DNA from 4 places in the Azohydromonas lata genome. Region 2 is predicted to be linked to each of the others. Evidence: predicted binding sites of a transcription regulator. Region 2 holds the regulator's gene; each other region holds the start of a gene.
What was found. Region 2 encodes FNR, which switches genes on or off when oxygen is low (the NO sensors DNR and NnrR bind a similar motif). Its sites were predicted from a motif close to TTGATNNNNATCAA; they were not measured.

Region 1 (7,108 bases), on a different contig from region 2:
ACGTTTGGCGCCAAGCCGGTGCGGCCTTGCTTCTTATGCTTGTGCCGATGCACGACACCTTCACCGGCCGCGTGGCCGGCGGGCCATGCCCGGCCTGAACCTGCTCGACCTCCTGGGCCTGTTGGGCTGCGCCGCCTACGTGGCCGCGCACTACCTGGTGCAGGTGCTGCGCTGGCCGCCTGCGGCGCGCACGCCGGTGCTGCTCAACCTCGTTGGGCCGGCCCTCATGCTGATTTCGCTGGCAGGGGCTTTCAACCTCGCCTCGTTTCTTTCGCAATGCTTTTGGCTGGTGCTCACGCTGGTGGGCTGTTGGCGCCGCCGCCGCTAGGCCCGCTGCCGCCGCGCGCGGCGCGCGCCTGGACACGACAACAACCTGGGACTCCCATGATCCACACGCCCATCCGATCCCTGCTGATCGCCAACCGCTCGGAAATCGCCATACGCGTGATGCGCGCTGCCTCCGAGATGCGCATGCGCACGGTGGCCATCTACTCGCAGCAGGACAGACACGCCCTGCACCGCTTCAAGGCGGACGAGAGCTACCTCGTGGGCGAAGGCCAGAAGCCGCTGGCGGCCTACCTGGACGGCAAGGACATCCTGCGCGTGGCGCTGCAAAGCGGCGTGGACGCCATCCACCCCGGCTACGGCTTCCTCTCCGAGAACCCCGACTTCGCCGAGGCCGTGATCGCCGCCGGGCTGCGCTGGGTCGGCCCCTCGCCCCAAGTCATGCGCACGCTGGGCAACAAGGTGGCCGCGCGCCACGCGGCCGTGGCCGCCGGCGTGGCCGTGATGCCCGCCACGCCGCCGCTGCCGCGCGACGCCGCCGAGTGCCTGCGCCTGGCCGAGGAGGTCGGCTTCCCCGTGATGCTCAAGGCGAGCTGGGGCGGCGGCGGCCGGGGCATGCGCGTGATCGAGCGCGCCGCCGACCTGCCCGCCGCGCTGGAAGCCGCGCGCCGCGAGGCCCTGGCCGCCTTCGGCAACGACGAGGTCTACTTCGAGAAGCTCATACGCCACGCCCGCCACGTGGAGGTGCAGATCCTGGGCGACCTGCACGGCAACGTCGTGCACCTGCACGAGCGCGACTGCACCGCCCAGCGCCGCAACCAGAAGGTGGTGGAGCGCGCCCCGGCACCCTACCTGGACGCCGGGCAGCGCGCGACGCTGTGCGACAGCGCGCTGCGCCTGATGCGCTCGGTGGGCTACACGCACGCGGGCACGGTCGAGTTCCTCATGGATGCCGACAGCGGCCAGTGCTACTTCATCGAGGTGAACCCGCGCATCCAGGTCGAGCACACGGTGACGGAGATGATCACCGGCGTGGACATCGTCAAGGCGCAGATCCGCATCAGCGAGGGCGCGCACATCGGCCTGCCCGCGCTCGACGACCGGCCCAGCGCGGGCGTGCCGGCGCAGGCGGACATCGCGCTCAACGGCCACGCACTGCAGTGCCGCGTCACCACCGAAGACCCCGAAAACGGTTTCTTGCCCGACTACGGGCGGCTGGCCGCGTACCGCAGCGCGGCGGGTTTCGGGATTCGGCTGGACGCCGGCACGGCTTACGGCGGCGCGGTCATCACGCCCTACTACGACTCGCTGCTGGTGAAAGTCACGGCCTGGGCGCCCACGGCGAGTGAAACCACGCAGCGCATGGACCGCGCGCTGCGCGAGTTCCGTATCCGCGGCGTGGCCACGAACCTGCAGTTCCTGGAGAACCTGATCAACCACCCGGCCTTCGTGGCCGGCGAGATCACCACGCGCTTCATCGAGAACACGCCGGAGCTGCTGGCCTTCACCGCGCGGCGCGACCGCGCCACCAAGCTGCTGGGCTTCCTCGGCGAGATCGCCGTGCACGGCAACCCGGAGGTGCGCGGCCGCACGCTGCCGGCGCTGCCGCTGCCCAAACCCGTGCTGCCGCGCGTGGACGCCAACACCCCGCCACCGGACGGCACGCGCCAGCTGCTGCAGCAGCTGGGCCCGCAGAAATTCGCGCAGTGGATGCTGGCGCAGCAGCGCGTGCTGATGACGGACACCACGCTGCGCGACGCGCACCAGTCGCTGCTGGCCACGCGCATGCGCACGGCCGACATGCTGCCCATCGCGCCCTACTACGCACGCGCCCTGCCGCAGCTCTTCTCGCTGGAGTGCTGGGGCGGCGCCACCTTCGACGTGGCGCTGCGCTTCCTGAAGGAAGACCCCTGGGAGCGCCTGGCCCAGCTGCGCCAGCGCGTGCCGAACGTGCTGTTCCAGATGCTGCTGCGCGGCGCCAACGCCGTGGGCTACGCCAACTACGCCGACAACGTGGTGCGGCACTTCGTGCAGCAGGCCGCCGCGGGCGGGATTAACCTCTTCCGCGTGTTCGACTCGCTCAACTGGGTGGAGAACATGCGCGTGGCCATGGACGCGGTGCAGGAGGCCGGCGCGCTGTGCGAAGGCACGGTCTGCTACACGGCCGACCTGTTCGACGTCTCGCGGCCCAAGTACGCCCTGAAGTACTACGTGGACATCGCGCGGCAGTTGCAGCGCGCGGGCGCCCACATCCTGGCCATCAAGGACATGGCCGGCGTGTGCCGGCCGCGGGCGGCCAAGGCGCTGGTCAAGGCGCTGAAGGAGGAAACCGGGCTGCCCATCCACTTCCACACCCACGACACCAGCGGCGCGGCCGCGGCCTCGGTGCTGGCGGCCATAGAAGCCGGCTGCGACGCGGTGGACGGCGCGCTGGACGCCATGAGCGGCCTGACCTCGCAGCCCAACCTGTCGGCCATCGCCGCGGCGCTGGCCGGCACGGCGCAGGACCCGGGGCTCAACGCGCAGGCGCTGCACGAGGCTTCAACGTACTTCGAGGGCGTGCGGCGCTTTTACGCGCCGTTCGAATCCGAGATCCGCTCCGGCACGGCGGACGTGTATCGCCACGAGATGCCGGGCGGCCAGTACACCAATTTGCGCGAGCAGGCGCGCTCGCTGGGGCTGGCGCACCGCTGGAGCGAGGTGTCGCAGGCCTATGCGGACGTGAACCGGCTCTTCGGCGACATCGTCAAGGTCACGCCCTCGTCCAAGGTCGTTGGCGACATGGCGCTGATGATGGTGGCCAGCGACCTCACGCCCGCGCACGTGCAGGACCCGGCGCGCGAGATCGCCTTCCCCGAGTCCGTGGTGCAGCTCTTCAAGGGCGAGCTGGGCTTTCCGCCGGACGGTTTCCCGCAAGACCTGACGCGCAAGGTGCTGCGCCTCTCGGCCGACGAGCCCGTGCCCACGCCCTACCGCCCCGGCGACCACACGCCGCCCGTGGACCTGGAGGCCGCCCGCGCCAAGGCGGAGGCCGACTGCGGCCAGCCGCTGGACGAGCGCCAGCTCTCCTCCTGGCTGATGTACCCCAAGCAGATGCGCGAGCTGTGCGAGCACCAGCGCCGCTGGGGCGACACCTCGCAACTGCCCACGCCGGTGTTCTTCTACGGCCCGCAGCCGCAGCAGGAGATCGCCGTGGAGATCGACCCCGGCAAGACGCTGCTGGTGGCGCTGCAGTCGGTGAGCCCGGACGGCGAGGCGGCGCAGAAGGTGCAGTTCGAGCTCAACGGCCAGTCGCGCACGGTGCGCGTGCAAAGCGCGCAGGCGGCGGGCGCGGGTGGCGCCCGCCCGCTGGCCGATCCGGGCAACCCCAACCACGTGGCCGCCCCCATGCCGGGCGCGGTGGTGGCCGTGGCCGTCGCGCCGGGGCAGGCGGTGCAGCCCGGCGACACGCTGCTGGCGCTGGAGGCCATGAAGATGGAGACGCACATCTGCGCGGAGCGCCGCGCGGTGGTCGAGAAGATCCTCGTGGCCGCCGGCGACCGGGTGGAGGCGAAGTCGCTGCTGGTGGTGTTGAAGGCGCAGTGATCCGTGCGCCAGCCCGCCACCTGACGCTGCTTGGGCCCTCAGGCACGCACAGGATTTTTCAGCGGCAAGGTCGGCTCTCCCCGGGCCTCCCAAGCCGGGTTCCGGTTCAGGACATGGGCAACGGCGACCTGTGTGCGGGCGTGGCCAGGTTGCGCTCAACGGCCGGGTAGAAGTCACGGTCCTCGCGCTGCATGCGCTCGAACACGCTGCGCAGCACCTGGTTGGCTTGCGCGCGAAAGCCGTCCGGGTCGGCGCGCACCTGGGCGGCCGTGTTCCATTGCCGTGCGAAGGCGGTGTAGGCCGCGGCGATCGAGGCCATTTCGACCTGGAACTGGCGTCCAAGCTGCGAGAGCTGCCGGTTGTTCGCCGCTTCGAGCGCCGGGTACAGCGTGTGGTCTTCCGCGGCCAAATGCAGCTTGATCACGCCGCTCATGGCCACGACGAGCCGTGCGATCTGGTCGGCGTGTTCGACGATGCCGGCATGCGCATGCCGCCGAAGCTGCGCGATGGCGTCGAAGATCTGGGTGTGCTGATCTTTGAAGCGGTCGATGTTCACAGGAGGGCTCAGTAAAAGGTGCAACGAAAATGCATCTTAAACGAGCCTTCCCGCTCGCGCCAGGCAAAGGGGCGCACGGGCCAGGGTCAGCCACCAGACGGTGCGGCGTTCCTTGAACTGGTTCAAGGAAACGGGTGGGTCCGGTCTCTACATTAGGTGCATTCCAAATACACCTTTACCCAACCACCACGGAGCCCTGATGACCCAGCCACCTCCGCTGCGAGCCTCGACGTTCGCATCACCCGGCGCGCAACGCCCCACCCTGACGGCCGCTGCTGCGGCGCCTGCGGCGGCGCTTGAGCGATCCACCAGACACGCACCAGGACATGCCATGAAGGCCAACAGCAAGCTGTGGCGCTGGCTCGGCCTCATTTTTGTCCTGTCGTTCGGGGCCCTCGGCTACCTCGGATGGCAGATCTACCTCTTTGCGCCGCCCATCCCGAAGGCGGTCGCCACCGCGGACGGCGCGGTCCTCTTCACCGGCGAGCAGATCCAGCGCGGCCAGCAGGCCTGGATGGCCGCCGGCGGCCAGCAACTGGGCACGGTGTGGGGCCACGGCAGCTACGTGGCGCCGGACTGGTCGGCCGATTGGCTGCACCGCGAAGCCGTGGCGCTGCAGAAGATCCGCGCGGCGCAGCACGGCGGCGGCCAGACGCTCGGCGACGACGCCCGGGCCCTCGTGGACGCGCAGGTGCGCAACGAGATGCGCCGCAACACCTATGACGACGCCACCGGCGCCGTGCGGGTGTCGCGGGAGCGGGCCCAGGCCATCCGTGAAGTCGCCAGCCACTACGAGGCGCTGTTCGGCAGCGAAGCGTCGCTGGCCACGCTGCGCGAGCAGTACGCGATGACCGAAGGCGCGCTCCCCGAGAAGGCCGACCGCCAGGCGCTCGCCGCGTTCTTCTTCTGGTCGTCGTGGGCGGCCAGCACCGACCGCCCGGGCGAGGCGGGACTGTCCTACACCAGCAACTGGCCGCACGAGCCGCTGGTGGGCAACACCATGTCGACGTCGGCGGCGATGTGGTCGATGGTGAGCATCATCCTGCTGCTGGCGGGCATCGCCGCGATGCTGTGGCTGCACGGCCGCGACCAGCACGACGAGGAGGCCCAGCCGCCCAAAGCGGACCCGTTCCTGGGCCTCAAGGCCACGCCGTCGATGAAGGCCACGCGCAAGTACTTCTTCATCGTCATCGCCCTGATGCTGCTGCAGATCGCCATGGGCGCCATCACCGCGCACTACGCGGTGGAAGGCCAGGCGTTCTTCGGCATCCCGCTGGCGCAAGTGCTGCCCTACGTCACCAGCCGCACCATCCACACGCAGATCGGCATCTTCTGGATCGCCACGGCCTGGCTGGCCACGGGCCTGTACATCGCGCCGCTGCTTTCCGGCCAGGAGCCCAAGCTCCAGAAGCTCGGCGTCGATGCGCTGTTCTGGGCCTTGATCGTCGTGGTGCTGGGCTCGACCCTCACGGGCTGGCTGGGCACGCTGCAGCACCGGGGCGTGGACTTCTCGTTCTGGCTGGGCAACCAGGGGCTGGAGTTCACCAGCATGGGCCGCGTGTGGCAGCTGCTGCTGTTCGTGGGCCTGCTGTTCTGGGTGTTCCTGCTGGGCCGCGCCTTGTGGCCGGCGCTCAGGCGGCCGTCGGAGAGCCGCGGCCTCATCGCCATGGTGTTCCTGTCGGCCACGTGCATCGGCGGCTTCTATGCCACCTCGCTGACCTGGGGCCAGCACACCCACTACTCGATGATCGAGTACTGGCGCTGGTGGCTGGTGCACCTGTGGGTCGAAGGCTTCTTCGAGGTCTTCGCCACCGCCGTCATCGCCCTGATCTTCACCCACCTCGGCCTGGTGCGTCCGGCCAGCGCCAACCGCGCCATCGTGGCCGAAACCATCGTGTTCCTCTTCGGCGGCATTCTGGGCACGCTGCACCACCTGTACTTCACGGGCACGCCGACCTCCGTGATCGCCGTGGGCGCGGTGTTCTCGGCCCTGGAGGTCGTGCCGCTGACGCTCATCGGCCTGGAGGCGATGCAGACGTACCGCCGCTCGCGCGCGGTGCCCTGGCTGGACGCCTACAAGTGGCCCATCCTGTGCTTCGTCGCCGTGGGCTTCTGGAACACGGTGGGCGCGGGCCTGCTGGGCTTTGCCATCAACCCGCCCGCGGCGCTGTACTACGTGCAGGGCCTCAACATGACGGCGGCCCACGGCCACGCGGCGCTGTTCGGCGTCTACGGCATGCTGGGCATTGGGTTGCTGCTGTTTTGCCTGCGCGGGCTCTTCGAGCGCTCGCTGCACGCGGACCGGCTGCTCAAGCCCGCCTTCTGGGGCCTCAACGTCGGCCTGGCGATGATGGTGTTCATGTCGCTGCTGCCCGCGGGCATCTACCAAGCGTGGGCCAGCGTCACCCAGGGCCTGTGGTACGCCCGCTCGCCCGCAGTCATCCACTCCGGCGTGATGGAGACCCTGGTGTGGCTGCGCGTGCCTGGCGACATCGTCTTCGCCGCGGGCAGCCTGTTCCTCGCGCTGTACGCTTGGCGGCTGCTGCGGCCGGCAGCCAGGCGCAAGGCGCCGCGGCCCGCGCTGCCCATCACGGCGGCCCGGCAGTAGAAACGCACGGGAGGGCGCCAGCCCTCCCTTTCACATCCAGACGAGAAACACACCGAGCGCCCTGCCATGAAGCT
Region 2 (7,108 bases):
TGGGCCTGGCAACTGATCATCGTCGCGGCGGCCGTGACGCTGCCCCTGGGCTACACCTCCGGCAAGGAATACGCCGAGCTGGAGTGGCCCATCGACATCCTGATCGCCGTCACCTGGGTTTCCTACGCGATCGTGTTCTTCGGCACGGTCGGCACCCGCAAGGTGCGCCACATCTACGTGGCCAACTGGTTCTTCGGCGCCTTCATCATCGCCGTGGCCCTGCTGCACATCGTCAACAGCGCCGCCATCCCCGTGAGCCTGTTCAAGAGCTACTCGGCCTACGCCGGTGTTCAGGACGCCATGGTGCAGTGGTGGTACGGCCATAACGCGGTGGGCTTCTTCCTGACCGCGGGCTTCCTGGGCATGATGTATTACTACATCCCCAAGCAGGCCGAGCGCCCGGTGTACTCGTATCGCCTGTCGATCGTGCACTTCTGGGCCCTGATCTTCACGTACATGTGGGCGGGCCCCCACCACCTGCACTACACGGCTCTGCCGGACTGGACGCAGAGCGTGGGCATGATCTTCTCGCTGGTGCTGCTGGCTCCGAGCTGGGGCGGCATGATCAACGGCATCATGACCCTGTCGGGCGCCTGGCATAAGCTGCGCGACGACGCGATCCTGAAGTTCCTGATCGTTGCGCTGTCGTTCTACGGCATGTCGACCTTCGAAGGTCCGATGATGTCCATCAAGACCGTCAACGCCCTGTCGCACTTCACCGACTGGACCGTGGGCCACGTGCACTCCGGCGCCCTGGGCTGGGTGGGCATGATCTCGATCGGCTCGCTGTACTTCCTGATCCCGCGCATGTTCGGCCGCAAGACGATGTACAGCACCCGCGCCATCGAGCTGCACTTCTGGGTGGCCACCATCGGCATCGTGCTCTACATCGCCGCCATGTGGATTGCCGGCGTGATGCAGGGCCTGATGTGGCGCGCCGTGAACCCCGACGGCACGCTGGTCTACAGCTTCGTCGAAAGCGTGAAGGCCACGTACCCGTTCTACATCATCCGTATGGTCGGCGGCCTGCTGTACCTGAGCGGCATGGTGATCATGCTGTGGAACACGATCATGACCGTGCGCAGCGGCAAGGTCGTCGAGACGCCGGTGCCCATGGTTGCGGCTGCCCACGCCTGATTGGATTGAGGAAAGACCGACATGGCACACGCAAATCCGACTGGTCACGAGAAGATTGAGACCAGCAACTTCCTGATGATCGTGCTGATCCTGATCACGGTCGCCTTCGGCGGCCTGGTTGAGATCGTTCCGCTGTTCTTCCAGCACAGCACGACCAAGCCGGTGGAAAACCTCAAGCCGTACACGGCGCTGCAGCTCGCAGGCCGGGACGTCTACATCCGCGAAGGCTGCTACAACTGCCACTCGCAGATGGTGCGTCCCTTCCGCGCCGAGACGCTGCGCTACGGCCACTACTCCACGGCCGGCGAGTTCGTTTACGACCATCCCTTCCAGTGGGGCTCCAAGCGCACCGGTCCTGACCTGCACCGCGTGGGCGGCAAGTACAGCGACGACTGGCACCGCATTCACCTGAACAACCCGCGTGACGTGGTGCCGGAGTCCAACATGCCGGCTTACCCGTGGCTGGAAAAGGCCGCGCTCAACCCGGCGGACCTGGCACCCAAGATGTCGGCGCTTCGCAAGGTGGGCGTGCCCTACAGCGACGACGAGATCGCCAAGGCGGCCGACGAGGTCAAGGGCAAGACCGAGCTCGATGCGGTCGTGTCCTACCTCCAGGTGCTGGGCACCGCGCTGAAGTAAACCAGACCCCGGAGCCAAAGCGATGGACTTCGACATCAACGTCCTGCGCAGCGTCGTGACCTTGTTCAGCTTCGTGCTGTTCATCGGCCTCGCGCTGTGGACCTGGAGCAAGCGTCAGCTTTCCCAACATGACGCGGCGGCACAACTGCCCTTCATTGATGAGGATGACGAGCCCGTCGCTGCGGCCGCGGCCCGCTTCCAAGGGAGTAAGTAATGAGTGATTTCTTCAACAGTGGCTGGTCCTGGTACGTGATCGCCATTGTGGTGGGCGGCCTGGCGTTCTGCCTGTTCGTCCTGATGGTGGCCAGCAAAACCAAGCCCATGGCTGCCGACAACACGACCGGCCATATCTGGGACGAGGACCTGCGCGAACTGAACAACCCGCTGCCGCGCTGGTGGCTGTGGCTGTTCATCATCACGGTGATCTTCGCCGCGGTGTACCTGGCCCTGTATCCGGGCCTGGGTTCCAGCCAGGGCGCCTTCAACTGGTCCAGCCGTGGCCAGTACGAGGCCGAGCAGGAGAAGGCCCGCGCCGCCATGGCGCCGGTCTACGCCAAGTACGTGACCATGACGGCCGAGCAGCTTGCTCAGGACCCGGCGGCCATGGGCATCGGCGAGCGCCTGTTCGTCAACACCTGCGCCGGTTGCCACGGCTCGGATGCCCGCGGCGGCAAGGGCTTCCCCAACCTGACCGACACCGACTGGCTGTATGGCGGCTCGCACGACACCATCAAGCAGACCATCACCGGTGGCCGCCAGGGCATGATGCCCCCGATGGCCGAAGCCATCGGCGGTGGCGAGAACGTGCGCAACGTTGCCAACTACGTGCTGAGCCTCTCCGGCAGCCCGCATAACGCGGTCTACGCCCAACTGGGCAAGGAGAAGTTCACCACCGTGTGCGCGGCCTGCCACGGCGCCGACGGCAAGGGCAACCAGGCCATGGGCGCTCCCAACCTGACCGACAAGGTCTGGCTGCACGGCTGGGGCGAGCAGGCGATCATGAACATGGTCAACAACGGCAAGACCAACGTCATGCCGGCCCATGCTTCGCGCCTGAACCCCGAGCAGATCCACGTGCTGGCTGCCTATGTGTGGAGCCTGTCCAACAAGGGCGGCGCCGCCACGCCGGCGCAGTAATCGCCAGCGGTGTTTGGCGGGGGGCTCATGTCCGCATAAGCGGCCACCCCGCCAAACCAAAGGAAAAAGCGCGCGCCAAGCCGGTTTCGGCTCTGGCGCGCGATGTCTTTTGGGGGCGGCGGCATGGGCCTGGGGCGGCTTGACGGCTCGGGCCCGCGCCGTGCTCCCTCTGTTTTCATTTCCACGTTCGTCGTGCCGTGTCGGCCCTCCGGCCGGCGCGGTGCCCGTGAACCGAGGCAGTATTCCCTGATGGACCGCAAGACCGACAAACAGGCCGGCAATGGCCAGCGCGTGCCGTGGTGGCGCGTGCGCATGATGTGGCTGGTGGTGGGTGGCCCGTTGGCCGTGGTGGTGGCGGCCCTCGTCACCGCCGTCATCGCCATCCGTGGAGCGGACGTGGTCATAGGCTCCGGCGCGGCGCCGCAGTCGCAGCAGCCCGCGGAAGATTCCTCAGGCGACATGCGCCCCGCCATAGAGGCGCGCAACAAGGCAGCTGCCGAAGCCGCCGCAGTCGGAGCCTCTTCGGCTCAACGCTAGCTCCGGGTCAACGCTAGGACGGGGCAGGGCGGCCGCGCGCAAGAATGGCCGCCAGGAGGTGATCGACATGACGACAACCCCTCGTGCCCAAGCGGTGATGCTGGTGGCCTGGCCTTCGTTCCTGATGGCCGCGGTGCTGGAGATGCTGGTGTTCGCGCTGGTGGATCCGCACGACCTGCTCGGTGCCGGTGCCATACCGGCCGAGCTCACGCCTACCGGCGTGTACTCGCTGGCCTTCTTCCTGTTCTGGGCCGTGATCGCCGCGGCCGGCGCCCTGGGCCACTGGCTGGGTACCCCGCCCAACGCGATCGACGCCGGCCACATGCACGGCGTCCATGGCCACTGAAAGACCGTTTCCACGGCCGAAGACGGCAACAAAAATGGCGCCCGCGGGCGCCATTTTTATTTGAAGCCGTAGGGCGGGCCGTCAGCAGGCGGCGCCGTTGACCAGCTTTTGCAGGCCGTCCTGGTTCACGATGCGAATCTGGCGCTGCTTCACTTCGAGCAGGCCTTCTTCCTGGAACTTGGAGAAGGTGCGGCTCACCGTTTCCAGCTTCAGGCCCAGGTAGCTGCCGATTTCCTCGCGCGTCATGCGCAGGATGAGCGAGGAGGCTGAGAAACCGCGTGCCTGAAGGCGCTGCGTGAGGTTCAGCAGAAAGGCCGCCAGGCGCTCTTCGGCGCGCATGCTGCCCAACAGCAGCATGACGCCATGATCGCGAACTATTTCACGGCTCATGATCTTGTGAAGCTGGCGCTGCAGGTCAGAGAACTCGCGCGAGAGCTCTTCGAGCTGGCCGTAGTGGATGACGCAGACCTGGGAATCTTCCAGCGCCACGGCGTCCACCGTGTGGCGGTCGCTGCCGATGCCATCCAGGCCCAGCAACTCGCCGGCCATTTGGAAGCCCGTGACCTGATCGCGGCCATCCTCAGCCGAGACGCAGGTTTTGAAGAAGCCCGTGCGCACCGCGTAGAGCGACTGGAAGACGTCGCCGGCGCGGAACAGCGTGTCACCGCGCACCACCGAGCGCCGCGTGGCCACCATGGTGTCCAGCTGCTCCAGGTCCGTGCGCGACAGGCCCACCGGCAGGCACAGCTCACGCAGGTTGCAACTGGAGCAGGCGACCTTGAAAGGTTCAGAGCGAATGGGCGGCAGAGTGCTGTTCATGTTGCATCGCGATGCCGTGGCGGCACATCCGGCCGCCTGGGCGCAGGTTTCTTCAGGAGAGTCAGCGGTCTTCAACATGATATGCCTCAATCACTGGCGCCATTCTTGGCGGCGCCTCAACTTGCCGACTTGAGGCACATCAAGCTCTTGTGTCCCGGGTTTGGCAAAGTGTCGCCATGCTACGCGATACATCCGCCCCCGGGCCCATCCTGACCGAAAGCTTGCTCCAGCGACTGGACGTGCCGGGGCCTCGCTACACCTCCTATCCAACCGCGGACCGCTTCGTCGAGGCGTTTGGACCGGTGGAGTACGCACAGGCCCTGGAGCAACGCGCACAAGGCGCCACGGTGGGCGGCACGCCCCCGCTGTCCCTTTACGTCCATATCCCGTTCTGCGAGTCGGTCTGCTACTACTGCGCCTGCAACAAGGTCATTACCAAGCATCACGAGCGGGCCGAGGAGTACATCCAGGCTCTGGAAGCCGAGATCGGCCTGCACGTGGCGGTGCTGGGCAAGGGCCAGTCGGTGTCGCAGCTGCATTTCGGCGGCGGCTCGCCGACCTTCCTGTCCGACGCCGAGATCGAGCGCCTGATGGCGGCCATGCGTTCGGCCTTCCGCATTGCGCCGGGTGCGGAGATCTCCATCGAGGTGGATCCGCGCACGGTCACCACCGAGCGGCTGCAGAACCTGGCCCGCATGGGCTTCAACCGCCTGAGCTTCGGCGTGCAGGACTTCGATCCCGAGGTGCAGAAGGCCGTGCACCGGGTGCAGTCTTTCGAGAGCGTGCACGAGCTGGTGGTCAGCGCCCGCGCACTGGGCTTCGAGTCGCTGAACGTGGACCTGATCTACGGACTGCCCAAGCAAACGCCCGCGTCCTTCGCCCGCACGGTGGAGCTGGTGGGCGAGCTGCGGCCGGACCGCATCGCGCTGTATGCCTACGCGCACCTGCCCCAGCGCTTCAAGCCGCAGCGCCGCATAGACCCCGAGCAACTGCCGCCGCCGGGCGACCGCGTGCAGATGCTCGGTGGCGCCATCCAGGGCTTCCTGGGTTTTGGCTACACCTACATCGGCATGGACCACTTCGCGCTGCCCGGCGACACCCTGGCTGCGGCCAAGCGCCAGGGACGGCTGCACCGCAACTTCCAGGGCTACAGCACGCAGCCGGACTGTGACCTCATAGGCCTGGGCGTGTCCTCTATTGGCCGCATGGGCGCCACGTACAGCCAGAACGCCAAGACGCTGCCGGAGTATTACGACGCCGTGCGCCAGGGGCATTTCCCCATCGTCCGTGGCCTGGCGCTCACGCGCGATGACCTCGTGCGCCGGGCGGTCATCATGGCGCTGATGTGCCAGGGCCGCGTGGAGTTCGAGTCCATCGAGCTGGCGCACCTGGTGAACATGCGCGAGTACTTCGCCGCGGAGCTGGAGTCGCTCAAGCCGCTGGTGGAGATGGGCCTGGCAGAGCTGGAGTCCGACGCCATCCAGGTGACGCCGCGCGGCTGGTACTTCGTCCGCGGCGTGGCCATGGTGTTCGACCGGCATTTGCGTGCCGATAAGACGCGCGAGCGCTTTTCCCGGATCATTTAAGGCTTCGCTTCGAGCTCCCCGCAGTACCCGCGCCTGTTTTTTTCTCCGGTCATGGATGCAGCCCTCGTCTTGAGCGCCCTGTTGATGGGCCTGGCCGGATCGCCCCACTGCGTGGCCATGTGCGGCGCGGCCTGTACCGCGCTGGCCGGCCGCTGTGGTGGTGCGCGGCCGCAGCAGGCGCTGCTGGGTTTTCACCTGGGCCGTTTGCTGGGCTACGCGGCCGCGGGTGCGGTGGCGGCGGGTAGCGTCACGCTGCTGGCACGGTTTTCACAGCTCACGCCGGCGCTGCGTCCGCTGTGGACGCTGGTGCACGTGGCCGCACTGGGCCTGGGCCTGTGGCTGCTGATCAAGGGGCGGCAACCGCAGTGGCTGGAGAACTTGGGCCGCGGCACGCGGCTGGCGCCCGCGGTGGCAGCCGGGCAGGGCGGCACGTCCTCCGGCGGCTGGCAGCCCATGCTGGGTCCGGTCAAGGCCGGCCTGGCCGGCACGGCCTGGGTGGCTTGGCCCTGTGGGCTGCTGCAGTCGGCGCTGGTGGTGGCTGCGCTTGGACAGCATGCGGCTTCCGGGGCGTCCATCATGGCGGCCTTCGCAGTGGGCTCCTCGCTGGGCCTGTGGCTTGGGCCGGCGCTGTGGTGGCGCCTGGGCGCACCGGGCTCGCGCTGGCTGGCCTCAGGTGGTTGGGCGGTGCGCCTGGCCGGTTTGGGGCTGGCGTGCGCATCCGCTTGGGCGCTGGGCCACGGGCTGTGGATGCGTATCGCCGCCTGGTGCGTGAGCTGACGCGCCGGGGGGCGTCGTCACCTGGGGACAGTCCCTAGGAAGGGCGTCAAGTTCGCGTCAAGCTGCACTGCGATGCTTTGTGACTAAGTTGGCTGTGTCGCCTGGTCTTATGTAAGACACAGGACTTGAA
Region 3 (7,108 bases), on a different contig from region 2:
GCTAGAATTAATTCCTAGTTGAGCAACGGTGCGGGCTAAATCAGTTATTTGCCCAAAGGTCCCCATTACCCCATACCCTGCGGGGCCCAGCAGCATCGCCATGGCTTTTGTGCGGATGATACCAATGCCGATGTTGATCGCGGTGGCGCTACCGATCAGCGCAGTCGACTTCAATATATCGCGGTAGCCATGCGCCCGTCTTTGACCAGTGGATGCAGTGCTACTTGAAGTTGAATCATCGATCGGTAGTGACGAAATGCTGTCAGCCACCAAGCAGCTCCCGTGCAGCTTCGCTCACTTGAGATAATTTTAAATATCTATTTTCACAGGCCTGTCGCAAGGCGTCTGTTACATAAGTCTGTTCGCCCAGCGACATGCCGGGGAATAGGGGTAATAAAATGCATTGGTCTTGGGCTAACTCTGAGTGAAGCAGCGAATGACGAATGTCAAAACCAGCGTAGGCAGGCTCCCGGTGGCTGCACATAACACCTCGTCGCGTGCTAATGCCCTTGTCAAGCATCCACTGCATGACTTCACGTTGATCACAGTCGACGGGTAACCGGATGCAGTAACTCTGCCAGTTGCTTTTTGCCCAATCTGGTTCTGATGGAAGACCGAGACCTTCAATGTTTTTCAGTAACTCCCCGTAGCGCAGCGCCAGCGCTCGACGCTGAGCCACAATTCCAGGTAGACGCTTGAGTTGTTCTCGTCCAACAGCAGCCTGTATATCCGTCATTCGATAGTTATAGCCAAGCGTTGGATACGATTCAAAAACTACTTGCGCTGATGAATGCCGCACTGTATCCGACACACTCATGCCATGTTGACGAAGCAACCGAAATTGCTTGTCCCATTCCGCATGGCGCGTTGTGATCATGCCGCCGTCACCCGTACTGATAATTTTCCTGGGATGAAATGAAAAACATGCTACGTCGCCATGTGGTGCGCCTATTTTTTGCCATTCGTTGTTCCAAAAAATTTCACTACCGATGGCACAGGCCGCGTCTTCGATAACGGGAATTTTGTGTCGACGGCCGACATCTATAACTGCACTCAAATCACAAGGCAGGCCAATTTGATGCACACACAAAATAGCTCGTGTGCGTTTGGTAAGCGCAGCCTCCAACAAAGTGGCATTCAGGTTGTAAGACTGCGCATCAATATCTACAAATACCGGAGTGGCACCGCAGTACCGAATGCTGTTGGCGGTGGCAATGTAAGAATGGCTTACCGTAACGACTTCATCACCAGGTCCAACACCGGCTGCCAATAGCGCCAAATGCAACGCAGTCGTGCAATTGGAAACTGCACACGCATAAGGCGCCTCAACGAATGCCGCAAACTCTTTTTCGAATGCTGCAACCTCAGGACCTTGCGATGTCCAACCGCTTAAGACAGCCCGACTTGCAGCCTGCGCTTCCTCCTCGCCCATCACCGGTTTTGTAATCGGAATCATGCAGCCTCCACACAATGCTTGTTTAACTGCCACCACTTAACCAAGCGTGATAATCCATCTTCAAGGCTCACCTCGGATTGAAAATTCAGCAAGTTTTTGGCTTTCGATACATCGGCCAATCTGCGCGGCACTGGATTTACGCTGCGTTCTGGAGCGTATTCTGGCTTTAAATTTGACCCCATCACGTTTAACAGGGCAGTCACTAAATCATTAAGACTGGTTTCCGTACCACTTGCCACATTGAAAACTTCATCATCGACATCCGATGCCAATGCAAGCACGTTGGAACGAGCAACATCATCGATGTAAACAAAATCCATCGTTTGATTGCCATCGCCCATTATGATCGGTGGCAGCCCGGCATCAATTCGCTGCATCCAACGAATCAACACCTCGGTATATCTTCCATGCAAATCCATCCGTGGCCCATATACATTGAAATAGCGTAGCGCAACATAATGCAAATCACTCATTGCATGATAAGAGCGCAACAAACCTTCAAGCATTACCTTGGCTGCGCCGTACCATGTTTGATTGTTATAAGGGTGGTGTCTTTCCGATGTAGGAAAGCTATCCGCCAAACCGTAAATTGAAGCCGATGAGGCAGCTACGACTTTTTTGACGCCGGCTTCACGGGCCGCCTCCACTACGTTGAAGCTCCCGTTGCACATAACTTGCATAGCTTCCTGAGTATCTGCAGCACATGCTGTGATACGCAACGCGGCCATATGGATCACTGCATCTACGCCATGTATAGCCTTGCGGACACACCCCATATCCCGGATGTCGCCGTGTATGAAGGTCACCCGAGGATCTTTCAGTATGCCATGGATGTTTGCAATAGATCCGCGCACTAAATTGTCCAAGATAATTATTCGAGTTGGCGAATAATTCTTTAGAAGTTGATCGATGGTGGAGGAGCCTATAAGGCCTGCTCCGCCAGTGATCAGAATTTTTGCGCCTTGGATTTTCATATTTATCCTTCCAAATTCAGTTATTGTGCGCCTTCACCTCGAAGCACGACTTTTATGGTTTTTAGCAAGATTTTTATATCTAGTCCCAGGGAGCAATCACGAATGTATCGCAAATCCATTCGCACCATTTCGTCAAATGTGACGCGACTGCGGCCCTCAACCTGCCATAAACCAGTGATACCTGGCATTGCACTCAAAACTCGACGCAAATGCCATGCTTTGTAATTTTCTGCCTCATAGGGAATGGGGGGACGCGGCCCGACTAGACTCATTTCACCTTTAAGGACATTGAAAAGTTGAGGCAACTCGTCGATGCTTGTTTTTCGAATGATATTTCCTATCCAGGTGATCCTTGGATCAGCTTTTATTTTAAAGAGTGGCACCTCTCCGGATGCATCCTGGGCGTGCGAAGATTCTCCGTTGATCAATGAAGCGACAAACTCTCGGTGAATATTGTCGTCAACATTGGCCACCATAGACCGGAATTTATAGCACCAAAAAGAAATGCCACCTTTGCCGAGGCGCAGTTGCTTGAAAAAAATAGGACCTGGTGATGTGACTGCGATGGCAATAGCCACTAGCAGCATTAGCGGAGAGAAAATTGCTAACGCGCACATAGATCCTAAAATATCGATGCAACGTTTTAATCTGTACCCATTACGTTGTGTTTTAAGATATTCGCCAGTAATGAGACTTTGCATTTCTGACGTTCGCCGGTGCAGCGCAGCGAGCCCCTCGAACAATTCATTTGGATAGGTCGCGATATCTTTTGGAGTCCATGCACCGCCCGTCAGCGCATTTATCTTCCCTACAAATGTCTTCAAACCTTCAGCATCCGTATCCGGGCAAAGCACGGCAATGACCTCGTCGCCGATATATCCAATAATATCGGTTTCGCGTGAGGTGGTGTCCAATGATTCCAATAACTGGAAAACACCTAGGCCCTCAATACATTCATTTTCGGGCTGGATCCGATACAGTGCTATGGAAAGAGGAGAGCCTGAGCGTTGCGCTCTTAATTTTTCTAAGCGCAACTTGTTTAGAAAATCGCCATAGTCACCGAAACGGAAGTCGCGGTCTAGGCCGAAGTTTTTCAAAGGTGCCGCTTTTCCATAGTCAGACGTATTGCTGGCATTTGAACTTGCAAGCTCTTCGGCGCTCAAGGGCATGAGCCGCCTTATAGAATTCATTTGTGGAAATTCAAGAATGGTCGTAGAAGGCATTGCCTCTGGATTCTTCATGAGTTCCCCCGGTCCCGAAATAGCTGGCCAATGGTTTGCCTCACGGCAGACAGTACGCCGCGTTGCGTTCCATGTTTCATGTTTGATCCCCCCAGCCGGCGGTCATGCAGTGCGCTTTTCTGAAGCGCCTCACAACCGATCGGTGACTGATGCCTGTGGGCTCAGCGTCTAACTTTTTTTTGCTTTATCCACATCAGGGCCTATTAGCAGACCTTGCTTGGACGATTGTGCAAAGGATGTCTTGTTGCGTGTCGATTCGCAACTGCTTCATGCATCGCATACCGCGTTTCGGGGGTGGTCGTCTTGTAGTTACGCGTCTGTGCTGGAGACGTTGGCACACTCACCGTCCGGAGGGGCGTGCCTGAACTGACCAAGAAAGCTGTTTGGGCACATTTGTCATGACCTTATCTGCTTTATATGAAAAATTTTATTGAGACGGTCAGAGAACAAGGCCGCCTGTTGGTGCGCGGCTTGTACGGCAGACGATGGATGGCAATTACTGTTACGGCAGCAGTTTCTATTCTGGCCGGAGTAGCGGTTTCTTTCGCTCCCAATCGCTATGAAGCTAAAGCGCAGATTTACGTAGACACCCAAAAAATGCTGAAACCTCTTATGTCGGGGTTGACTTATCAACCAGACGTAGATCAGCAAGTTCGGATGCTCGCGCGCACGCTAATCTCCCGGCCTAATGTTCAACGCCTGCTCAACAGCCCAGGTCTGCAATTTACGTATGAGGGAGCAACAGACAAAGAAGATTTAGTCAATCGACTGATGACTAGAATCAAAGTAGTACCCGCATCCGGCGATAATTACAATTTCTATGAAATCAGTTATAGAGGCGAATCAGCCGACAATGCAAAAAACCTTGTAAATGCCACCGTTAATTTATTTCTTCAGTCGGGCGCCGATGAAAAGCAGCGCGACTCAGAAGACGCCGAACACTTTATCGAAGAACAAATTCGAGATTACGAGAAAAAACTCACCGATGCGGAAAATCGTGTCAAGGAATTCAAGATAAAGAATTTTGGAGCATCAGGCGTATCCACCCAGGATTATTTCACCCGTGTTTCTGTACTTTCTGAGGAGGTCGCCAAAATCACATCGGAATTAAAAGCGGCTGAAAGAGCAAGAGATACTTATAAAATGTCTTTGAGTGGTGATGGTTCCAATTCCATCATTGATGGGATGGCTTCACCCGCGGTAGCTGAACTGGAAAACAGGCTTGAAGCTCAGCAAAAACGTCTTGATGATTTGTTGCAGCGCTTTACCGAGTCCCATCCGGAGGTTATCAATGCCAGAAGGTTGGTAGCACAATTGGTAGCTGAGCTTAAGAATATTGAGCAGGACGCAGCGTCTGGAAAAAGCTCGACCAGTTATGCACGGCGAACGGCCACCAATCCTGTGTATCAACGACTTAAGCTGCAGTTGGTGGAAACGGAAGCTCAAGTAGCATCTTTGCGCTCGCAGCTGGCTACCAAGCAATCTATATTGGAACAGGCCCGTTCTGTTGGCGACCGTATGCCTCAGGTGGAAGCGGAGTTGGCGCAGTTGAATCGGGATTACGACGTCATCCGGAAGAACTATGACGCCCTCGTTTCCCGTAGAGAAGCCGCATCGCTGGGGATGAAGCTCAGTGAAAATTCACAGCTTGCTGAATTCCGTATTATTGAGCCTGTGAAGGTATCGTCCTCACCAGTATTCCCGTCGCGCTTTCATCTTTCGTTGATTGCTGTTTTTGTTGCTACCCTGGCAGGAATTGGATCAACTATATTGTCTGAATCTCTCCACCCGACAGTACACAGCGCCGATGCACTGCGCCGTCTGTCTGGCAGGCCCGTGCTAGGTGCGATTTCACTTCAAATCAGTCCGCGACATGTGCAAATTCAACGTGCAGAATTGCAGCGCCTTGCCATGGCACTTGCCGCACTGATGGTTATTCAAGCATTTTGGGTTGTGTGGATTGCTGCCTACCAATAACTCACGAGGGAATTGTGGATGAATATCATCGAGCTTGCGTCACAACGCCTGCAGGAGCTTTCCAGAACCGGAGTTCAGGTGCCTGCTCCCCATTCTGACGGCTGTCACGCAGGCGGCAGGATGGGAACGGTGCCTCATGTGCAAGTGCCAGATGGAACTGCTCCAGATTTATCCAATGAGAAAATACAAAATCAAGAATTCGTTGGCTCAAATGGGCGGCTGCAGATGGATTCCGTTTCTCACACAATCAGGTCCCGCCCCAGTGGGCGCCATTCAGAAACGGTGACATTGAATCTCGATCTGCTTGAAGAGGCCGGTGTCCTGGCATCTACAAAGGTCCGATCAACCATCGCGGAGGAATTCCGGCACATCAAACGTCCGCTGTTGGACAATGTGCGCAAGGGCCGCAGTAGTCACAATGGTCGGCCGGCTCTTATCATGGTTACCAGCGCGCTACCCGGCGAAGGAAAGACTTTTTTTGCACTGAATTTGGCAGTCAGTATGGCCATTGAAATCGATACGTCGGTATTGCTCGTGGATGGCGATGTTGTACGCTGCAATTTGATGCGTTCGCTGGGCCTGCAGGCACGAAAAGGTCTGTTGGACGTGCTGACGAATCCGAGCCTGGATGTGGCCGATGTCATGCTCAAGACAAATATTCCCCGCTTGTCGCTGTTGCCGGCCGGAACCAGCAATACGCGATCGACGGAAATTCTGGCCTCGGAGGCCATGTCCAATTTTCTGGATGAACTTGCAAACCGCTACAGGGACCGCGTGGTGATTTTCGATTCCACGCCCTTGTTGCTGACGTCCGAGGCCAAGGTCCTTGCGGCCAAGATGGGACAAGTATTGGTGGTTGTCGAAGAGTCCAGAACTTCTTATTCCGACTTGCAAAAGGCATTTGCAGCGGTGGAAAGCTGTCCGACGGTGATGTCTGTATTGAACAAGGACCGCAGCACCACCTCGAATTACGCCAGCTACTACGTATGACCGACCTGTTGATCGCATCCCCGCTGCGGCGCGGACGTTGAGCGACTGACAGGTTCGAATTCCCCGATCTCCGCCGGGCTGCGAGGGTCAAGCGCCACGCAGCCCGGCGTCGTTTTATGTATCAGCGACGCCCATCGCGACGCTCGGCCCAATTCGGCACGCCGTCGCCGTTCCAGTCGCGGCGCAGATTGTTATAGCGGTCATATCGGTTGGGAATGCCGTCGCCGTCCCGGTCCCAGGCGGGGTTGTAAAGATGGTCGCGGCGGTTAGGGATGCCATCACCGTCGACGTCCCAGCGTGTGCGCTCGTGATAGCCGCGAGGCCGGCTCAGCGGCGCGGGCTGCACGTACACGGGAGCGGGAACCACCACGGGGGCCGGCGCGTAGACCGGTGCAGGCTGGCGGTACACCGGTACGCCCACAGGCGTGCCTATGGTCACCGACCACTGCACCTCTTCGCCATGGGCGCGC
Region 4 (7,108 bases), on a different contig from region 2:
GGCGCTGTGGGTGCTGGTGGGCGTGCAGGCGTGGGCGGGTTGGATGGCGGGGCGGGGGCGGCGCATCTGACGCCTACCCCCTGCTGAGGGTCAGGCGGCCCGCGAATTGCCGAAGCGGCATGCACTCCGCATCCGCCCCGGCTTTCATGTTCAAACGCCATTTCCTTTGCGCCGCCCTGCTGGCCGCCTTGGCCGCCCCGCAACTCCCGGCGGCCGCCGCCCAAGGCAACAAGATCGTCCCGCCTGCCGGCGCCACGCCGCAGCGGCTGCTGGCCTACTTCAACGACCCCGCCACCGACCCGCAGTCGCTGGCCCCCGGCGCCCGCGGCGTGGCCGTGGTGCGCGCCCAGGTCATGCTGGACCGCGCCTGGTTTCCCGTGGGCGAGATCGACGGCCTCTACGGCACCAACATGCGCCGCGCCGTGGTGGCCTTTCAGCGCTCGCGCGGCTTGAAGCCCGCCGATGGCCGTCTCAACGCCGCCACCTGGAACGCCCTGCGCGCCGACGCGCCGCCCGTGCTGGGCAGCGTCACGCTCACGGACAAGGACGTCGCCGGCCCCTTCACCCGCATCCCCGCGGACATGATGGAGCGGGCCAAGTTGCCCGCCCTGGGCTACCAGTCCGCCCGCGAGGCGCTGGCCGAGAAGTACCACCTGAGCCCCTCGCTGCTGCGCGAGCTCAACCCCAAGGCCCGCTTCGTGGCCGGCGAGCAGCTCGTGGTGACGGACGTGGGCGCCGGTGCCGCGCCGCCGCCGGCCGTCGCCTCGCTGCGCATAGACAAGTCCGACAGCGTGCTCTACGCCCAACGCGAGGACGGCACGGTCGTGGCCGCCTTCCCGATCAGCTTGGGCGGCCGCAGCGACCCGCTGGAGCCCGGGCGGCTGAAGATCGCCAACGAGGTGGACAACCCCACGTTCTGGTACGACCCGGCGCGCATCCGCCAGTCCAAGGCCACCGACACCAAGGCCGAGGTGCCGGCCGGCCCAAACAACCCGGTGGGCGTGGTGTGGCTGGGCTTGTCCAAGCCGCACTGGGGCATACACGGCACGCCGGAGCCGTCCAAGCTGGGCCGCGAGACCACCAACGGCTGCGTGCACCTGACCAACTGGGACGTGCGGCGCCTGGCCTCCGTGGTCAAGGCCGGCACCGTGGTGGACGTGCAGGAGTAGCGCCATGCCGCGCGGCGAGTCCCGGCTCAGGCGCGCGCTGCGCTCCGCCATGTCGGGACTGGTGTTGGGCGGCGGGCTGGGCCTGATCGTGAGCCTGCTGCCCGCAGGCCACCCGCCGGCCCCGCGGCTGGCGCAGGCCGCCACCGGGCAGGAGGCTCCAGCCCAGGCCGGCGAGGACTTCGCCTACCTCGCCGAGCGCCGCCTGCTGCTGCCCGTGGAGGGCGTCGCCCCCGCCGCCCTTCGCGACACGTTCAACCAGGGCCGCGACGCCGGCACCCGCCCGCACGAGGCGCTGGACATTCCCGCCCCGCGCGGCACGCCCGTGTTCGCCGTGGACGACGGGCGCCTGGTGAAACTCTTCACCAGCGTGCCCGGCGGGCTGACCCTCTACCAGTTCGACCCCGGCAGCCGCTACGCCTACTACTACGCCCACCTGGACCGCTACGCCCAGGGTCTGCACGAAGGCGCGCAGCTCCAGCGCGGCGACGTGGTCGGCTACGTCGGCAGCACCGGCAACGCCAGCGCGGACGCGCCGCACCTGCACTTCGCCATTTTCAGATTGGGTGCCGAGCGTCAGTGGTGGAAGGGCGAGGCGGTCAACCCGTACCCGCTGCTGTCGCCAGCGCAACCGGTGCCCCGGAAACCCTAGCCGGCCCGCCCGCGCCGCCCAGCACCCACGGCACCAGCGCCTCGATCTCCTGCCGCAGCCATGCGTGCACCGGCTCCGCCTGGTGCTTGACGTGCCAGATCAGGTACATGGGCATGGGCGGGCAGTCCATGGGCAACGGCGCCCGCGCCAGGCCGCGCAACTGGTGCGCGTGCAGGAGGGACGGCAGCGTCGCCAGCAGCGGCCCGCCGTGGATGAAGGCCGACACCGCCGCGAAGCTGGGCACGCTGGCCACGATGCGCCGCGGCGCGCAGGCCAACTCGGCAAACCAGCGGTCGAAGTCCAGCGCGCGGCGCGGCTCGTACACCACCGTCACGTGCTCGGCCGCCAGGTAGTCGTCCGCGTCGCGCGGCGCCTCACGTTCCTCGGGGTCGTAGAACACCGCGTAGCGGTCCTCGAACAACCGCTTCTGCACCACGTCGGCCGCATCCGGCGGGCGGGGCGAGATCACCAACTGGCACTGCCCCTCGCGCAGCATCTCGGCCGTCGGCACGCCGGAGTTGATGGCGCGCAGCTTCAGGTTCGGCGCCTGCGCGCGCAGGCGGCGCAGCAGCGGCGGCAGCAGCAAGTCGCGCTGCAGGTCGTTGGCGGCGATGGTCACCGTCGCATCCAGCCGTGCGGGGTCGAAGCCGCCGGCGGTGGTGAACCCCCGTAAATCCTCCAGCAGCACGCGGGCGCGCGCGGCCAGGCCTTCGGCGCGGGCGGTCGGGACGATGCCGCGCCCGCTGCGGACGAACAGCGGGTCGCCCACGATGGCGCGCAGCTTGTCCAGCAGGTGGCTCACGGCCGACTGCGTCACGTTCAGCCGCTGCGCGGCGCGCGTGACGGAACCCTCCTCGAACACCGCCAGCAGCAGCGCCAGCAGGTGGCCATCCAGGTCCAAATGATCGAAACGGCTCATGGGTCGAATGAGTCAACAGCGGTTTTTCTGAATGATCACCCGCCCAATACTCGCGCCCAGCGACGGACCAGCGCCTCGCTTGATCCAGAGCAAGTCCACCGGCTTTCAGGAGACAAGGCCATGCCAGCCCCCGACAAGAAACCCATTCCCGGCACCGTCATCTTCGACGGCGAGCAGGCCATGAAAGGCTACGCGCTCAACAAGATGTGCTTCTCGTTCAACGACGAAGCCAACCGCGTCGCCTTCGTCGCCGACGAGGACGCCTACTGCGCCAAGTACGGCCTCAATGAGCAGCAGCGCGAAGCCATTCGCAGCCGCCAGGTGCTGGCGCTCATCGCCGCCGGCGGCAACGCCTACTACCTGGCGAAGTTCGCCGGCATCCTGGGCCTGGACATGCAGGACATCGGCGCGCAGCAGACCGGCATGACGCGCGCGCAGTTCCAGCAGAAGCTGCTGGACGCCGGCCGCTGACACGACGCACCCCCTGGAGAGATTCACATGGCAAAGATCATCGGCGGCATCACCACCTCGCACGTCCCGGCCATAGGCCGCGCCATCGCCAAGGGCCTGCAGCAGGACCCGTACTGGAAGCCCTTCTTCGACGGCTTCCTGCCCATCCACCGGTGGCTCAAGGAGGCCAGGCCCGACGTCGTGGTGCTGCTCTACAACGACCACGGGCTGAACTTCTTCCTGGACAAGATGCCGACCTTCTCCGTCGGCGCCGCCTCCGAGTACCGCAACGCCGACGAAGGCTGGGGCATCCCCACCGTGCCGCCCTTCAAGGGCGACCCGGCGCTGTCGTGGCAGCTCATCGAATCGCTGGTGGGCGAGGAGTTTGACCTCACCACCTGCCAGGAAATGAAGGTGGACCACGCCTTCACGCTGCCCATGGCGCTGCTGTGGCCGGACCAGAACTGGCCTGTGCGCGTCATCCCCGTGTGCATCAACACCGTGCAGGACCCGCTGCCCAGCGCGCGGCGCTGCTGGAAGCTGGGCGAGGCCATCGGCCGCGCCGTGGCGCAGTGGTCCACGGACGACCGCGTGCTCATCCTGGGCACGGGCGGGCTGTCGCACCAGTTGGACGGCGAGCGCGCCGGCTTCATCAACAAGGAATTCGACCTGCGCTTCATGGACAGCATGGTCAGCGACCCGCAGTGGGCCACGCAGTTCACGACGCGCGAGCTGGTCGAGCTGGCGGGCACGCAGGGCGTGGAGCTGCTGATGTGGCTGTCCACCCGCGCCGCCCTGGGCGACAAGGCCGTGGCGCTGCACCGCAACTACCACATCCCCATCTCCAACACCGCCTCCGGCTTGATGCTGCTGGAGCCGGTGGCCTGAGTCGCCGGGTGGATTGACCCACTGCGTGGACCACCCTTTGGCTGCTGCTCACGCAGCGGCTTTTTTCATGCCGGCACCACATGCCCCGGCGGCAGCCGCCGCAGCAGCGCCATCACCCCCGTGGTGTCCGGCACCGGCAGCGCCAGTTGCAAGGGCCGGCCCAGCTCGCCGGCCACGGCTTCGGCCGCCAGCGCCGCCGAGCGCGCGGCGCTCTCCATGGAGCAGGGCAAGGCCGTGCGCGTCCAGTCCCCGGCCAGCCACAGCCCCTTGAAAGGCGTTTCAGCCGGCAGCCGCGCGCGTTCCGTGCCTGGCATGGGGCAGGGCACGGCCATGGGAATGCGGTGCACCCGCGCGTGCAGCAGCTTGGCCTGGCCCGCCAGCGGGCTGAAGTCCGCCACCTCCTGCAGCGTGCGCTGTATGAGCTGCTCGTCGCTCCAGTCCCGCGCCAGGCGCACGTGGATGGCGTTGGCCGCGATCAGCGTGCCGTGCGTGTGCGGCCGGATGTTGGAGAGCACGTAGAAGTCGGTGTTCAGGTCGCGCGTGGCCCAGGCGCGGGCCCAGAAGCGCGCGCGCGTCACCGGCCGGTCCAGCCACAAGTAGGTGCTCACGTAGGGCGAGGGCTCGAACAGGTGCGCCGCGTGCGAGGCCGCGGGCCAGGGCGCGGTGAGGAAATCGTCGCGCAGCGCCTGCGGCGGCAGCGCCAGCACGGCGGCCGGCGCGCGCAGCAGGCTGCCGTCCTCCAGCTCCAGCGCGCGAAAGCGCCTGTCCTGCACGTGCACCCGCGCCACCGGCGTGCGCAGCAGCACGCGCCCGCCCGCGGCCTCGATGCGCGCGCGGCAGCCCGGCGCGTACAGCGCGGCCAGCGGCACCTTGGGGAAGCCGAAGCAGTAGCCGCTGCGCCCCTGCATCACCCGGTACACGCGCATCAGCGCCGCGGCCGAGCAGTGCTGCAGCGGCACGTTGAGCAGCGCCATGGTGGCCGAGGTCCAGAACCACTCGATGCTGCGCTCGCTCACGCCCAGCAGGCGCAGCCAGCGCAGCGCGTCCATGCCGTCCAGCGCCAGCGTGGCTTCCTCGGTCAGCCGCGCGGCGTGCCAGGCCACGTTCAGGTTGGAGAGCAGGTCGCGCACGCCCATGCAGCGCAGCGCGGCGGGGAGGGCCTTCAAGCCGTGCAGCGGTGGCGGCAGCCGCGAGTTGCGCACGGGCAGTCGCCGCCCGGCATCCAGCAGCGTGATCAGCGGCTGCTGCTGCCAGTGCACCTGCTCTTGCGTGCCCAGGCGGCGCAGCAGCGCGCGGAAGTTGCGGTACTCGCTCAGCACCACGTGGGGGCCGATGTCCACCACGTCGCCGGTCACGAGGTCGGGCCAGCTTGCCGCCCGCCCGCCGGGCAGGGCGTCGCGCTCCAGCACCCAGACCTTGAAACCCGCGTCCGCCAGTGCCGCGCCGCAGGCCAGGCCGGCCACGCCGGCGCCGGCGATCAGCACGTCGGCGTCGTGCGCGTCGGTGGCCAAGGCGGGCTTTCCAGGTCAGGCAGGGGCAACGGCACGGGCCACGAGGGCACCGGGTCGGCGGGTCGCTTTCTTATGCGTTTTTTGCAGTGGCGGCGCATGCGGGCGGCAGGAATGGGAGGTTGCAAGGCAGCGCGGCGCGGGCCGCCCGGGGGAAGCCGCAGTTCGCGAGGGGCCGGATGGCAACCCATGTTCCCAGCGCGCCGCCGCTTCCCAAGCCTTGGGCTTGCCCTCTGCTGCAAGGCCATCCATGGCTTTTCTCGACGTGCCCCGCCACCCCTGCGCCGCGCTGGACGGTGCGCCGGTGCCGCTGCAACTGAAATCGCTGTCGGCCATGTCCGCCGTGTACGGTGCCGACCTGCACGCCCTGCGCGCGCAACTGCCTGCGGCCATGGCGAGCGTGCTGCAGCCGCTGGCCTGGCGCCCGGGGCGGGGGCTGCTGGGGCTGATCGCCGTGCGCTATTTCGAGGGCGACCTGGGCGCCTACGACGAGCTGGCCGTGGCGATTCCCGTGGGCCGCGGCGCCATGCCCCGGCTGCAGGCGCTGGGCAACCTGTTTCACCGGCGCTTCGAAGCCTTCATTGCGCACATGCCCGTGACCACGCCGCGCGCCCGTGACGGGGGCACGCGGCTGGCGGGGTTCCCAAAGTGGGTGGCCGACCTGCGCTGCAACGAGGGCGGCGGTTGGCAGCGCTGCGCACTGCACGAGGGCGGCGCGGCGCCGTCCGTCACGCTGGCTTGCCGCGCGGCCCCAGGCCACGGGCCGGCGCGCGAGCTTTCGCTGCTGTCGCACACGCTGCTGGACGGCGTGCCGGTGGTGAGCGAGTTGCGGCTGCGCCAGCAGCGTTGGGCCGAGCACCCGGGCGGCGACGGTGCCGTGCTCACCTTGGGCGAGGGCGCGCTCGCCGAGGCGCTGCGCCCGCTGGACATCAGCCAGCGGCCACTGTGGAGCCAAGTGGTTCCGCAGGCGCAGGCGCTGCTGTATGCGCCGCGGCGGCTGGGGGCGGATTGACGCGTGCCGGGCGCACGTCTTGCCGCCGCAGCGTCCAACCCCGCTTTCGCAAGGCCCCGCCATGACGCAGCGCGCCGGCATCTTCCCCACCTTCTTCCTCTCCGGCTTCGAGTGCTCGACCTTCCTGTGGAAGGACCGCGGGCGGCGCAACCTCGTGGCCGAGACGCAGCACGACCGCTTCGCGCACGCCGACTACGCCTTCCTGCATGACGTGGGCATCGCCGTGGCGCGCGAGGGCATCCCTTGGCCGCTGGTGGACCGCGGGGAAGGCCGGTACGACTTCTCCTGCCTGGCGCCCCTGATCGAAGCCATGAACGCCGCGCAGGTGCTGCCGGTGTGGGACCTCTGCCACTACGGCTACCCGGATGGGCTGGACCCCTTCATGCCGGATTTCAAGCGGCGCTTTACCGCCTACTGCCGCGCCGCGGCCGAGCACGTCACGGCGCGCGTGCGCGGCCCGCACTGCTTCACGCCCATCAACGAGATCACCTTCTGGGGCTTCGCCGGCGGCGA

Region 1: the regulator FNR is predicted to act here: its motif matches at 4,539-4,552, upstream of SM757_RS30245 (hemerythrin domain-containing protein).
Region 3: the regulator FNR is predicted to act here: its motif matches at 3,855-3,868, upstream of SM757_RS05340 (XrtA system polysaccharide chain length determinant).
Region 4: the regulator FNR is predicted to act here: its motif matches at 2,817-2,830, upstream of SM757_RS18550 (protocatechuate 4,5-dioxygenase subunit alpha).

What each region holds. Positions count from the first base shown of each region.
Region 1 is NZ_JAXOJX010000086.1:5,011-12,118, forward strand. Features, by position in the region: gene SM757_RS30235 (CBU_0592 family membrane protein) at 86-328, shown strand; gene SM757_RS30240 (pyruvate carboxylase) at 385-3,870, shown strand; gene SM757_RS30245 (hemerythrin domain-containing protein) at 3,977-4,426, opposite strand; gene SM757_RS30250 (nitric-oxide reductase large subunit) at 4,758-7,034, shown strand; gene SM757_RS30255 (RrF2 family transcriptional regulator) at 7,101-7,108, shown strand, end outside.
Region 2 is NZ_JAXOJX010000056.1:33,234-40,341, forward strand. Features, by position in the region: gene ccoN (cytochrome-c oxidase, cbb3-type subunit I) at 1-1,137, shown strand, start outside; gene ccoO (cytochrome-c oxidase, cbb3-type subunit II) at 1,159-1,776, shown strand; gene SM757_RS25990 (cbb3-type cytochrome oxidase subunit 3) at 1,799-1,990, shown strand; gene ccoP (cytochrome-c oxidase, cbb3-type subunit III) at 1,990-2,913, shown strand; gene SM757_RS26000 (hypothetical protein) at 3,163-3,450, shown strand; gene SM757_RS26005 (hypothetical protein) at 3,518-3,796, shown strand; gene fnr (fumarate/nitrate reduction transcriptional regulator Fnr) at 3,878-4,615, opposite strand; gene hemN (oxygen-independent coproporphyrinogen III oxidase) at 4,792-6,201, shown strand; gene SM757_RS26020 (sulfite exporter TauE/SafE family protein) at 6,271-6,978, shown strand.
Region 3 is NZ_JAXOJX010000005.1:44,926-52,033, forward strand. Features, by position in the region: gene SM757_RS05320 (O-antigen translocase) at 1-270, opposite strand, end outside; gene SM757_RS05325 (DegT/DnrJ/EryC1/StrS family aminotransferase) at 263-1,456, opposite strand; gene SM757_RS05330 (NAD-dependent epimerase/dehydratase family protein) at 1,453-2,430, opposite strand; gene SM757_RS05335 (sugar transferase) at 2,451-3,671, opposite strand; gene SM757_RS05340 (XrtA system polysaccharide chain length determinant) at 4,089-5,648, shown strand; gene SM757_RS05345 (XrtA-associated tyrosine autokinase) at 5,667-6,638, shown strand; gene SM757_RS05350 (hypothetical protein) at 6,760-7,108, opposite strand, start outside.
Region 4 is NZ_JAXOJX010000031.1:80,199-87,306, reverse strand. Features, by position in the region: gene SM757_RS18570 (MFS transporter) at 1-70, shown strand, start outside; gene SM757_RS18565 (L,D-transpeptidase family protein) at 120-1,169, shown strand; gene SM757_RS18560 (M23 family metallopeptidase) at 1,174-1,818, shown strand; gene SM757_RS18555 (LysR family transcriptional regulator) at 1,766-2,737, opposite strand; gene SM757_RS18550 (protocatechuate 4,5-dioxygenase subunit alpha) at 2,858-3,208, shown strand; gene SM757_RS18545 (class III extradiol dioxygenase family protein) at 3,236-4,075, shown strand; gene SM757_RS18540 (hydroxysqualene dehydroxylase) at 4,141-5,586, opposite strand; gene SM757_RS18535 (acetoacetate decarboxylase family protein) at 5,834-6,595, shown strand; gene SM757_RS18530 (glycoside hydrolase family 1 protein) at 6,657-7,108, shown strand, end outside.